DNA from 2 places in the Microbulbifer sp. NBRC 101763 genome. Region 2 is predicted to be linked to the other one. Evidence: predicted binding sites of a transcription regulator. Region 2 holds the regulator's gene; the other holds the start of a gene.

Region 1 (4,786 bases), on a different contig from region 2:
ATGGAGGCAGCCCAACCAGCAACACCCTCGGCACATGATACCACTGCTACCGTTGCTCCCTTCCGGGCCTGGCGGGGTTCACAGCTGCTCATTGCGAGGGGACCGGAAGGGCCGCCACAACGATCTTCGGTGCATCCGAAGAGGGCGCGATTATAGAGGCATAAAGGCGCAAGTTCCAGCCCTATTAACAGGTTATAATAGACGTCTAGTATTTTACCCCTTCAATAGAGTTACTCATGCACCTTTTTGTCGATAATTTGACCAATGTTGACTTCAGCTACCTGGACCATGAACGCGGGTTGGTAGGAGAGACATGGCTGGCCAATGCTGCCCTTGAGGGCACCCTGGATCACCAGGGTATGGTTTGTGACTTTGGTATCGTTAAAAAGACTCTACGCCATTGGCTGGATGATCAACTTGACCACCGCCTTTTAGTGCCCACCAAGGCCCCAGGCCTGACACTTACTAATGAAGGCGAGCTAATTTCACTCAGTTGGCAGCTGGCAAATGGCGAGCAAATTGCCGTATCCGGGCCCGAGCAGGCTTTCGCTCTAGTCGAAGCTGACACTATTAATAGAGACACCGTTGCAAACTGGAGTGTAAAGCAGCTGGCCAGCTCCTTTCCGACCAGTGTCGAGCAACTCAAGCTCTCTTTTGAAGATGAAAAAATAGAAGATGCCTTCTACCACTACAGCCACGGGCTAAAAAAACACGATGGCAATTGCCAGCGAATTGCCCATGGCCATCGATCCCGCATCCAGATTTATTCTGCTGGAGAGCGCGACAAGCAGCTGGAGCAACAATGGGCAAAACGCTGGGAAGACATCTATATAGGAACCCGCGAAGATTTAATTGAGGAGGGCGAGAAAACCCTGAGCTTCGCTTATCGGGCTCAGCAGGGCAATTTCACTCTGGAGATTCCTGTACGCTGTTGCGAGGTGATCAACTGCGATACTACCGTGGAGCAACTGGCTCAATATATTGCCAATACCCTGGCCAAAGATTTGCCTGGAAAAGAAATCACCGTTCGCGCTTATGAAGGCTTGGGTAAAGGGGCTATCGCCTCCGCCAAGCAATAAGCTTTTGCGCATAAATTATTCCCTGGGCCCAGCAAAGGTTAGCGGATTTTGAACCTGATTGTTTTACGGGAAACTGATTTCTTCGACTCAACACATGTACGCCTCTCAGGCCGCAGGTTGGAGCATATTATCCAAGTCCATCGAGCTGCACCGGGGCAGCAACTGCGTGTTGGGTTACTCAATGGCAAGATTGGTTTTGGTGAAATCACTTTTCTTACTGATCAACAAGTAGAGTTAAGGGTGGAGTTACAAAACAGCCCTCCACCACCACTACCACTTACGCTGGTTCTGGCATTGCCGCGCCCTAAAATGTTGAAGCGGATTATTCAGCATATCACTGCCCTAGGCGTAAAAAAGCTGGTTCTCCTGAATAGCTATCGTGTAGAAAAGTCCTATTGGCAAACACCCTGGCTGGAACCGGATAAACTATTCGAACAGTGCCTGTTAGGCCTTGAGCAGGCTGTTGATACTCAGATGCCGGAAATCATCTTGCGCAAGCGCTTCAAACCGTTTGTGGAGGATGAGCTACCCGAGCTATCCGCCAATACATTAAAATTGGTAGCTCACCCGGTAGGTGGCGATGCCTGTCCCGTTGATATCGATAAGACAACAACGCTTGCGATTGGCCCTGAGGGAGGCTTTATCCCCTACGAAGTTGAAAAGCTAAAGGAGGCCGGTTTCCACTCGGTACATTTGGGAGCGCGTATTCTGCGCGTGGAAACCGCGCTGCCAGTATTGGTAAGTCGCCTTTTCCCCGCCCGCTGAGCATACACAACCGAACGGAAAAGGGGTTGTAAAAAAAATTAAGCAGCCTCTTACACCCGAGCCACCTCTATTACAAAGCCTTAATCTCTCCTACCTCACAGCTTCAAATTTCCACTCGATCATTTAATACGAATCACTCCTACAGCGGATAGTGAGACATTTGCACGCTTTATTCATCAAGATTTCATCATTTTGTAATAAATAAGACATATTTTGCGGCCTCGTTTTTCTTCCCTATGGGCGAGTTTTTATGTACCTGTTCCTTCACCGGCTATGTTTCACCTTATCATTTTTACTGGGGCCTATACTCACCCCGGCGGCTTCAGCTGAGCTGCCTCCTTTCGACTCGAGCACTTCGGGCCTGTTGTTTACCTTACACGGATCCAACACCATCGGTGCACAGCTGGCACCCAACTTGATTCGCGATTACCTCTCCGCAAAAAGCGCCAGAAATATTCGCGTAATCCCCTTGGACACTCCCAATGAACTTCGCGTACAGGCAGACACTGGCAGTAACACCGTTTTCATTGATATAGCGGCGCATGGTTCAAGTACTGGGTTTAAAGGGCTTGAGCAGTCTCAAGCAGATATTGCCATGGCTTCCAGACCGATCAAGGATACGGAATTATCATCTCTGAGCCGCCTTGGAGACATGCGCAGTAGCCGGGCAGAGCATGTAATTGCTATCGATGGCCTGGCAATTATTGTGCATCCCGGTAATCGCATCGAAAAACTGACCTTGCAACAAATCGCCTCTATTTTCTCCGGCAGAATTTCCAACTGGTCCCAACTCGGCGGTAACAAAGGTCGAATCAAAGTCTATGCCCGTGATAATCAATCTGGCACCTGGGATACATTCAAGAATCTGGTACTTGGCAAAAGCCACACACTCGCCGGCAGCGCAAAACGCTTTGAATCCAATGATCAACTCTCGGACCTGGTTGCCGCAGACCCCAACGGCATTGGCTTTGTTGGGCTGGCATCAATAAGGCAATCCAAGGCAATCTCTGTTTCCGATGAAGATACTTTGCCTCAAGCACCTGAACACTTAACTGTTGCGACCGAAGATTATCCCCTATCACGCCGCCTGTTTTTATATACACCGGTGTATTCAGCCAAACCAGCTGCCGATGATTTTCTACGTTTTGTGCAAAGTGAGCTGGGACAAGAGCAGGTAAAAGCCACAGGGTTTGTTGCACAGACCCCAATTGGTGTAAAGCCTGGCAGCTTAAGGGAAGGCCCAGTGGAGTATTTGACCCTGACTGAAAAAGCAGAACGACTAAGTATTAATTTCCGCTTCTCTGAAGGTAGTGCGTCTCTGGACAACAAAGCCCAGCAGGATATTCAAAGACTCGCAAACTATATGCAAAAACCCCAAAATCGTGATCGCCGATTGCTACTGATTGGATTTGGCGATGAAAAAGCCAGCCCGGAACGTTCAGTAATTCTATCCAAGCTGCGTGCAGTAACTGTGCGATCCGCACTTCGCGACCACCAGATAAACACTGCTCCCGTACAAGGCTTCGGCGCTTACCTACCTATTGCATCGAACAACTCCAGTGGCAAAGTCAAAAATCGCCGGGTTGAAGTTTGGCTTCTGTAAATTGAAGATCCTGCCGTTTCACAGGGAAGAAAAAATGATTGAGGCGGGATTAAATCCGATGGAGTGTTCTGTAAAGTCCTTCCTGTCTTCTGATACTGAGCTATCGCCAACAACTGACTTTAAGGGTAATCAGTGCAGCAGTAAGCCAACCCAGAAAATAAAACTCGCAATAAAAAAGCCGCGTTGATACGCGGCTATCAATGACAGCTTTCACTGTCAGGTCTCACAGAGAGGAACGCCAGGAGCGCTCCGGGAAAAACTCCCAATTAACAAGCGCGTTGCAGCTCGTTTTAAATAGGCGGCTGCTGAGCAGCCGCCAACAATTAGGCTACAGCTTCTTCAGACTCAGCTACTTTTTGCAGAGCCAGCTTGGGATCCACAAATTCATAGCCCAATACATCGGCAACAGCTTTGTAGGTCACCATACCAGCGTGAACATTCAGCCCTTCCAGAAGATTCGCATCATCCAGCAACGCCTGCTTAGCACCTTTGTTTGCCAGGGCCACGGCGTAAGGCAGGGTAGCGTTGTTCAGAGCCATGGTGGAGGTGCGGGCTACACCGCCGGGCATATTGGCTACACAGTAATGTACTACCCCATCTACCACATAAGTAGGCTCTTGGTGGGTAGTGGCTTTGGATGTTTCAAAACAACCACCTTGGTCGATAGCCACGTCTACAACCACAGCACCCTTCTTCATGCGGCTGATGATGTCGCGAGTCAGCAGCTTGGGAGCCGCAGCGCCCGGAATCAATACTGCACCCACAACCAGGTCCGCTTCCAGCGCGTGCTTTTCAATAGCGTCGTTTGTGGAGTATTCGGTGCGCACAGCGCCACCGAAGATGTCATCCAGCTGACGCAGACGTGGCAGTGAGCGATCCAGGATGGTTACATCAGCACCCATACCCAGGGCCATCTTGGCTGCATTGGTACCAACAACACCACCACCGATAATCAGGACTTTCGCGGGGGCTACACCGGGTACACCACCGAGCAATACTCCAAGGCCGCCTTGAGCTTTTTCCAGGTGGTGGGCGCCACATTGTACAGACATACGACCAGCCACTTCAGACATCGGCGCCAACAGCGGCAGACCACCAAAGCGGTCGGTAACAGTTTCATAAGCGATGCAGGTTGCACCGGATTTCACCAACAGCTCGGTTTGCTTGGGGTCTGGAGCCAGGTGGAGGTAAGTGTAAAGAACCTGCCCAGGACGCAGCATTTCGCACTCATTCGGCTGCGGCTCTTTGACCTTGACGATCATATCGGCAGTGGCAAAAATCTCTTCCGGAGTATCAATAATCTTGGCACCGGCCTGCTCGTACATTTCATCGGTAAAGC
Region 2 (4,786 bases):
AAGAAGGCGCGGGGCATGATGAGTCGTTGGGCTATCGACCAGCGGGTAAAAAAGGCAGAAGAGCTGAAGGGCTTTGATGTCGGGGGGTATGAATACAGCCCTGAAATGTCCAGTGAACACGATTGGGTATTTACCCGGGACGAAGCGCAATGAGCGAGCAGGCCCTACCGGATGCTCCCTCCTGCGCGCGTAACCGTGATCCCATCCTTAAACAATTACGACGCCTGCTGGCTGATAGCCGGCAAGTGCTGGAAGTTGGAAGTGGTACCGGGCAGCATGCGGTCTACTTTGCTCCTCAGTTGCCCCAATTAACCTGGCAGACTTCTGAACGTGCGGAGATGTTACCGGGAGTTTGCGCCTGGTTGGAGAAGCAGCCCGCGCAAAACCTGCTAAAGCCTCTTGCCCTGGATGTCGATAGCGACTGGCCAGAGCTCAGTGCAGACGTGGTCTTTACCGCCAATACCCTGCATATCATGTCGAGAGAATCGGTAGAGCGCTTTTTCCACAAGCTCCCCTCGGTCTTGGAGTCCGGTGGTCAGCTGGTTGTCTACGGTCCTGTGAAAATTGATGGGGCTTTTATCGGGCCAAGCAATGCCGATTTTGATCTCTGGCTCAAGGAGCGCAACCCAGCCAGTGGTATCCGTGACCTGGAATGGTTGGATCAGCTCGCTGCAGATGCGGATATGCGGCGCGAAGAGCTAAGTTTCCTGCCAGCCAATAATCAACTGGTTGTCTGGCGTAAAAACGATAATAAGGAGTAAGTATGCCTGCGTGGTTTGAAGTAACGGTAATTGTGGCCTTTGCAATTGGCGCTGTGTATTTTTTTGCCAAGTATCGTGAGACTGCTGCTGCCCTGCACGAAAGTGAGCGTATGAAGACGCGCCTTTCTAATGACCTGAACCGCTATAAGGATGTGCCTCGCCTGCGCGCCTTGCGCGATGCTTTACTGGGTTCCCGGCCCCTGCCTACGGACGATGAGGGCAATGAGCACCTGTTGCTGCGTGATGGGGATTTGCAATTGCACCACCTGATCCTGAGCAGGGAGAGTACACCGGTTAATGATGAGGACGAGAGCACCTATACAAAAAATGGTGAAAAGGTAAGGCTGGAGGAGTTTGATTAACCCCGGCTTTATCTGGGTAAGGAGTGGGGCGGTGTTTAAGCGCCCACTGTCACCTCAGGACCTTGCTCTACTTTGCTAACCACTTTTTTGACAGGGAAGTGCAAAGTGAAAGTGCTGCCTTGTGTGGGAGTACTTTCAACACTCATTTCACCGCCGTGGCGTATCAGAACGTGCTTCACGATAGCTAGTCCCAGGCCTGTGCCGCCGCTGTCTCGCGAGCGACCGGGGTCGACCCGATAAAAGCGTTCAGTAAGGCGCGGGATATGTAAAGGGTCAATACCTATGCCTCGATCCTCCACACTGAAGTGACCGCCCCAGTTGTCCTGCCACCAGCGAAGCTTGATGGCCCCTTCATCAGGGCTGTACTTCACCGCATTCAGCACCAAGTTGGCAAAGGCACTGTGTAGCTCGCTAGCATCACCGCGAATGCAGCAGGGGATTTCGTTTTCCACTTCTATCTGGTGGCGACCACCACTAAAGCTGCGTGCTTCCCGCGCTACTCGCTCCATCAGTTCCTGCACATCTATCAGCATGTCGCCGCCAGTGCGCTCAGAGGTCTCCAGGCGTGCCAGAAGCAACAGGTCGTTGACCAGTGTAGTCATGCGTGCGGCCTGCTCCTCCATCTGTGCCAGTGGACGCTGCCACGCGGGTGGTGCCATATCACTGCCTTGCAAGGTTTCCAGGTAGCCGGCAATGACTGTCAGTGGGGTGCGTAGTTCGTGGGAGACATTGGCAACAAAATCGCGGCGCATCTGCTCCAGGTTGTGCAAGCGGGTGATATCGCGAACGATAACCAGTGCCTCATCTTTTCCATAGCGGGTAACCTCCAGCTGCAGGTGCAGTGCTTCATTGCCTGGGGCGGGAAGGGTCAGAGGCTCGCGCGAGTCGGTATCCTCGCTGTGCATGTAGCTGACAAAGTTGGGGTCACGGACAAAATTGACCAGGGATTGTCCGCTGTCACTGGCCTGCAGGCCGAGTAGCTCACCGGCAGCGGGGTTCCACCAAGCCAAATGGTCGCCATTCTCGAGAGCAACTATGCCCTCACGCAGAGCGCTGGTACTGTCCTGTACCCGCCGCAACATAGCGTGCAGCTTTTGTTTCTCACGGCGATGACGGCGTTGCATACGATAGAAGTCATCGTAGATTTCGCCCCAGATACCGAAAGAGGTGGGAGCGGGTCCGCGCCGGCCATTGGCCAGCCAGCGGTTGAAGCGCTGTTGTTGCCACAATACAGATAGAAGGTAGGCGGCCAGGCCCGCAATTAGGGCGAGCGACCAGTTGCCTGAGGTGAAACCGAGAATGGTGCAGCCCAGAGCGATAATTACAAAACGCGAAAACTCGCCAATACTGCGATCCAACATAGCGTTGCCGTGTTACCTGACGGACGCGAAAGGGCTCTGCCTGGCAGCCCTTCACGGTCAATACATCTTGGAAACCCATAGTTCTGAAGTGTGACCATTGGTTCCCGTGGAAGTCAGTGCCGATCTGTGGGGATTGTCACACTTTTTCGACAGTTTGCACAGAAAATCGATAGCCTGTTCCGCGTACTGTCTGGATATATCGGTCATGACCATCCACTGTCAGGGCTTTGCGCAGGCGACGGATATGCACGTCCACAGTGCGCTCTTCCACATATACGTTGCCGCCCCAGACATGGTCCAGCAATTGGGTACGTGTGTAGGCTCGCTCTTGGTGCGATAGGAAAAAGGTCAGCAGGCGAAATTCGGTGGGGCCCATATCTACAGGCTGTCCCTTGATAGTCACCCTGTGACTGAGAGGGTCCAGCACCAGGTTGCCGGCACTCAATGGGTCTTCCGGTGTGGCCGGGCCTGCGCGCCGCAACACAGCCTTGAGGCGTGCAACCAGTTCGCGGGGGGAGAAGGGCTTAGTGATATAGTCGTCGGCGCCTGTCTCTAACCCCTTGATTTTATTATCTTCCTCGCCTTTTGCCGTGAGCATGATGATGGGCACTGAAGCGGTCAGTTCATCGCGCTTGAGGCGCCTGGCCAGCTCGACACCGGAGACATCCGGCAGCATCCAGTCGAGCAGGATCAGGTCCGGCTTTTCATCGATAATCAGGGCGTGGGCCTCCTGGGCGTTCTCGGCTTCGAGGCAGCGGTAATCTGCCATCTCCAGCGCTATCCGCAGCATGTCGCGTACTGCGGCCTCGTCATCGACAATCAGAATCGTTTTACTGTGCATTTGCCTGCCATTCCCGCTCAGCTTCCAGGTTTTCCCGGTTATGGCTGGGGATTAAACGAGATTAATATGACAAATATATGACGGCTGCTGTCCGGTTCCCAGTCAGCAGTTAATTAAACAGATAATGCAGAAAAATTCCGGTAAATAACGCCAACCCTACCCAATTGTTGTTGAGAAACGCACGAAAACAGGCTTCTCTCCCCCGTTCGCGAACCAGCCATTGCTGGTAGGCAAACAATGAGGCCACAACGATAAGGGAAACGTAGTAAATGCCCCCGAGGCTAAAGCGTTGGCCGATGAGCAGCAGTGCTATCAATACCAGTAGCTGCAGGGCGGCAGTCATGACTTTGTCCATCTCTCCAAAAAGGATTGCTGTGGATTTAACCCCAATCTTCAGATCGTCATCCCGGTCCACCATGGCGTAGAAAGTGTCGTAACACAGGGTCCACAGCAAGTTGGCAACATAGAGGAGCCAGACTTGTGGTGGGACTTTGCCAGTTACTGCGGCGAAGGCCATGGGAATGCCCATGCTGAAGGCAGCACCCAGTACCACTTGGGGCAGATGGGTGTGACGCTTGGCAAAGGGATAGCAGAAAGCTAGTGCCAGAGCGGGTAAGGAAAGAAGAATAGTCAGTTGGTTGGTTGTCAGTACCAGCGCGAAGGCCAACAGGCTGAGTCCGGCAAAAAGTCCAAGTGCTTCTTTTGGAGTGATACTGCCAGTAGCCAGGGGGCGCTCAGCAGTGCGCTTTACTTTGCCGTCGATCTCACGATCAGCAAAATCGTTTACTGCACAACCGGCTGCGCGCATCAGGATCACTCCAAGTGTGAATACGGAGAACAGGTGCAGTCCCGGCCAGCCATCCGCAGCCAGCCATAGTGCTGCCCAAGTGGGCCATAACAGCAACAGAGAGCCGATGGGTTTATCCATGCGAGCCAGCTGCCAGTAGGGCATGATTGCGGGCCAGCGGGTGGCAATCTGTTGGCTGATCACGGTGGACTCTCCCAGTATCTAGTTAGTGACTGCGGCGGCTAAAGGTGAGGTCTCTGGCTGGAAACTTGAGAGAAATGTCTCTGCTACCAGCAGGGGCTTGTCCCGAAGCCAGAAAGTAGAGCGGCGACCCCAGGCGTTCTTATTCTCATTGCACAGGGTCTCCAGCTGGAAGTTCGGATTTCGCTGCAGGCGATTAAATTGAATATCACCACGGCGGATACCTGGCTCGCTGAAAAGTAACTCTCCTAATGGGCGGTCGTCCAGGCTGCGCAAATTGCGGGACTTGCCTTGTAGGCTGCGCATCGGCAATACGCTGCGGGCGTATACCCAGGGCTGGCCGCAGCCATACAGTAAAACCTCCCGCACCAGGGCGCGACTGTGCTCACGCAGTTTTAGTGCGCGACACTCCTCAGCAAGGGGTGTTTGCCAGCCCTGGAAGAGGACCTGTACACGAAAATCCTCGCCGCTCT

The links. Region 2 encodes PhoB, which activates phosphate uptake and scavenging genes when phosphate is short. Its sites were predicted from a motif close to TGTCATAAANNTGTAACA; they were not measured.
Region 1: ABWV76_RS00350 (substrate-binding domain-containing protein) is a predicted target of PhoB. The motif match lies at 2,027-2,044, and genes of this name have one in related genera.

The regions. Positions count from the first base shown of each region.
Region 1 is NZ_BAABQV010000001.1:57,751-62,536, reverse strand. Features, by position in the region: RNA gene ffs (signal recognition particle sRNA small type) at 11-108, opposite strand; gene ABWV76_RS00360 (6-carboxytetrahydropterin synthase) at 237-1,079, shown strand; gene ABWV76_RS00355 (16S rRNA (uracil(1498)-N(3))-methyltransferase) at 1,128-1,844, shown strand; gene ABWV76_RS00350 (substrate-binding domain-containing protein) at 2,095-3,447, shown strand; gene ald (alanine dehydrogenase) at 3,771-4,786, opposite strand, start outside.
Region 2 is NZ_BAABQV010000003.1:400,937-405,722, forward strand. Features, by position in the region: gene yaaA (peroxide stress protein YaaA) at 1-153, shown strand, start outside; gene ABWV76_RS09880 (DUF938 domain-containing protein) at 150-761, shown strand; gene ABWV76_RS09885 (hypothetical protein) at 764-1,123, shown strand; gene phoR (phosphate regulon sensor histidine kinase PhoR) at 1,159-2,484, opposite strand; gene phoB (phosphate regulon transcriptional regulator PhoB) at 2,621-3,325, opposite strand; gene ubiA (4-hydroxybenzoate octaprenyltransferase) at 3,435-4,277, opposite strand; gene ABWV76_RS09905 (chorismate--pyruvate lyase family protein) at 4,335-4,786, opposite strand, start outside.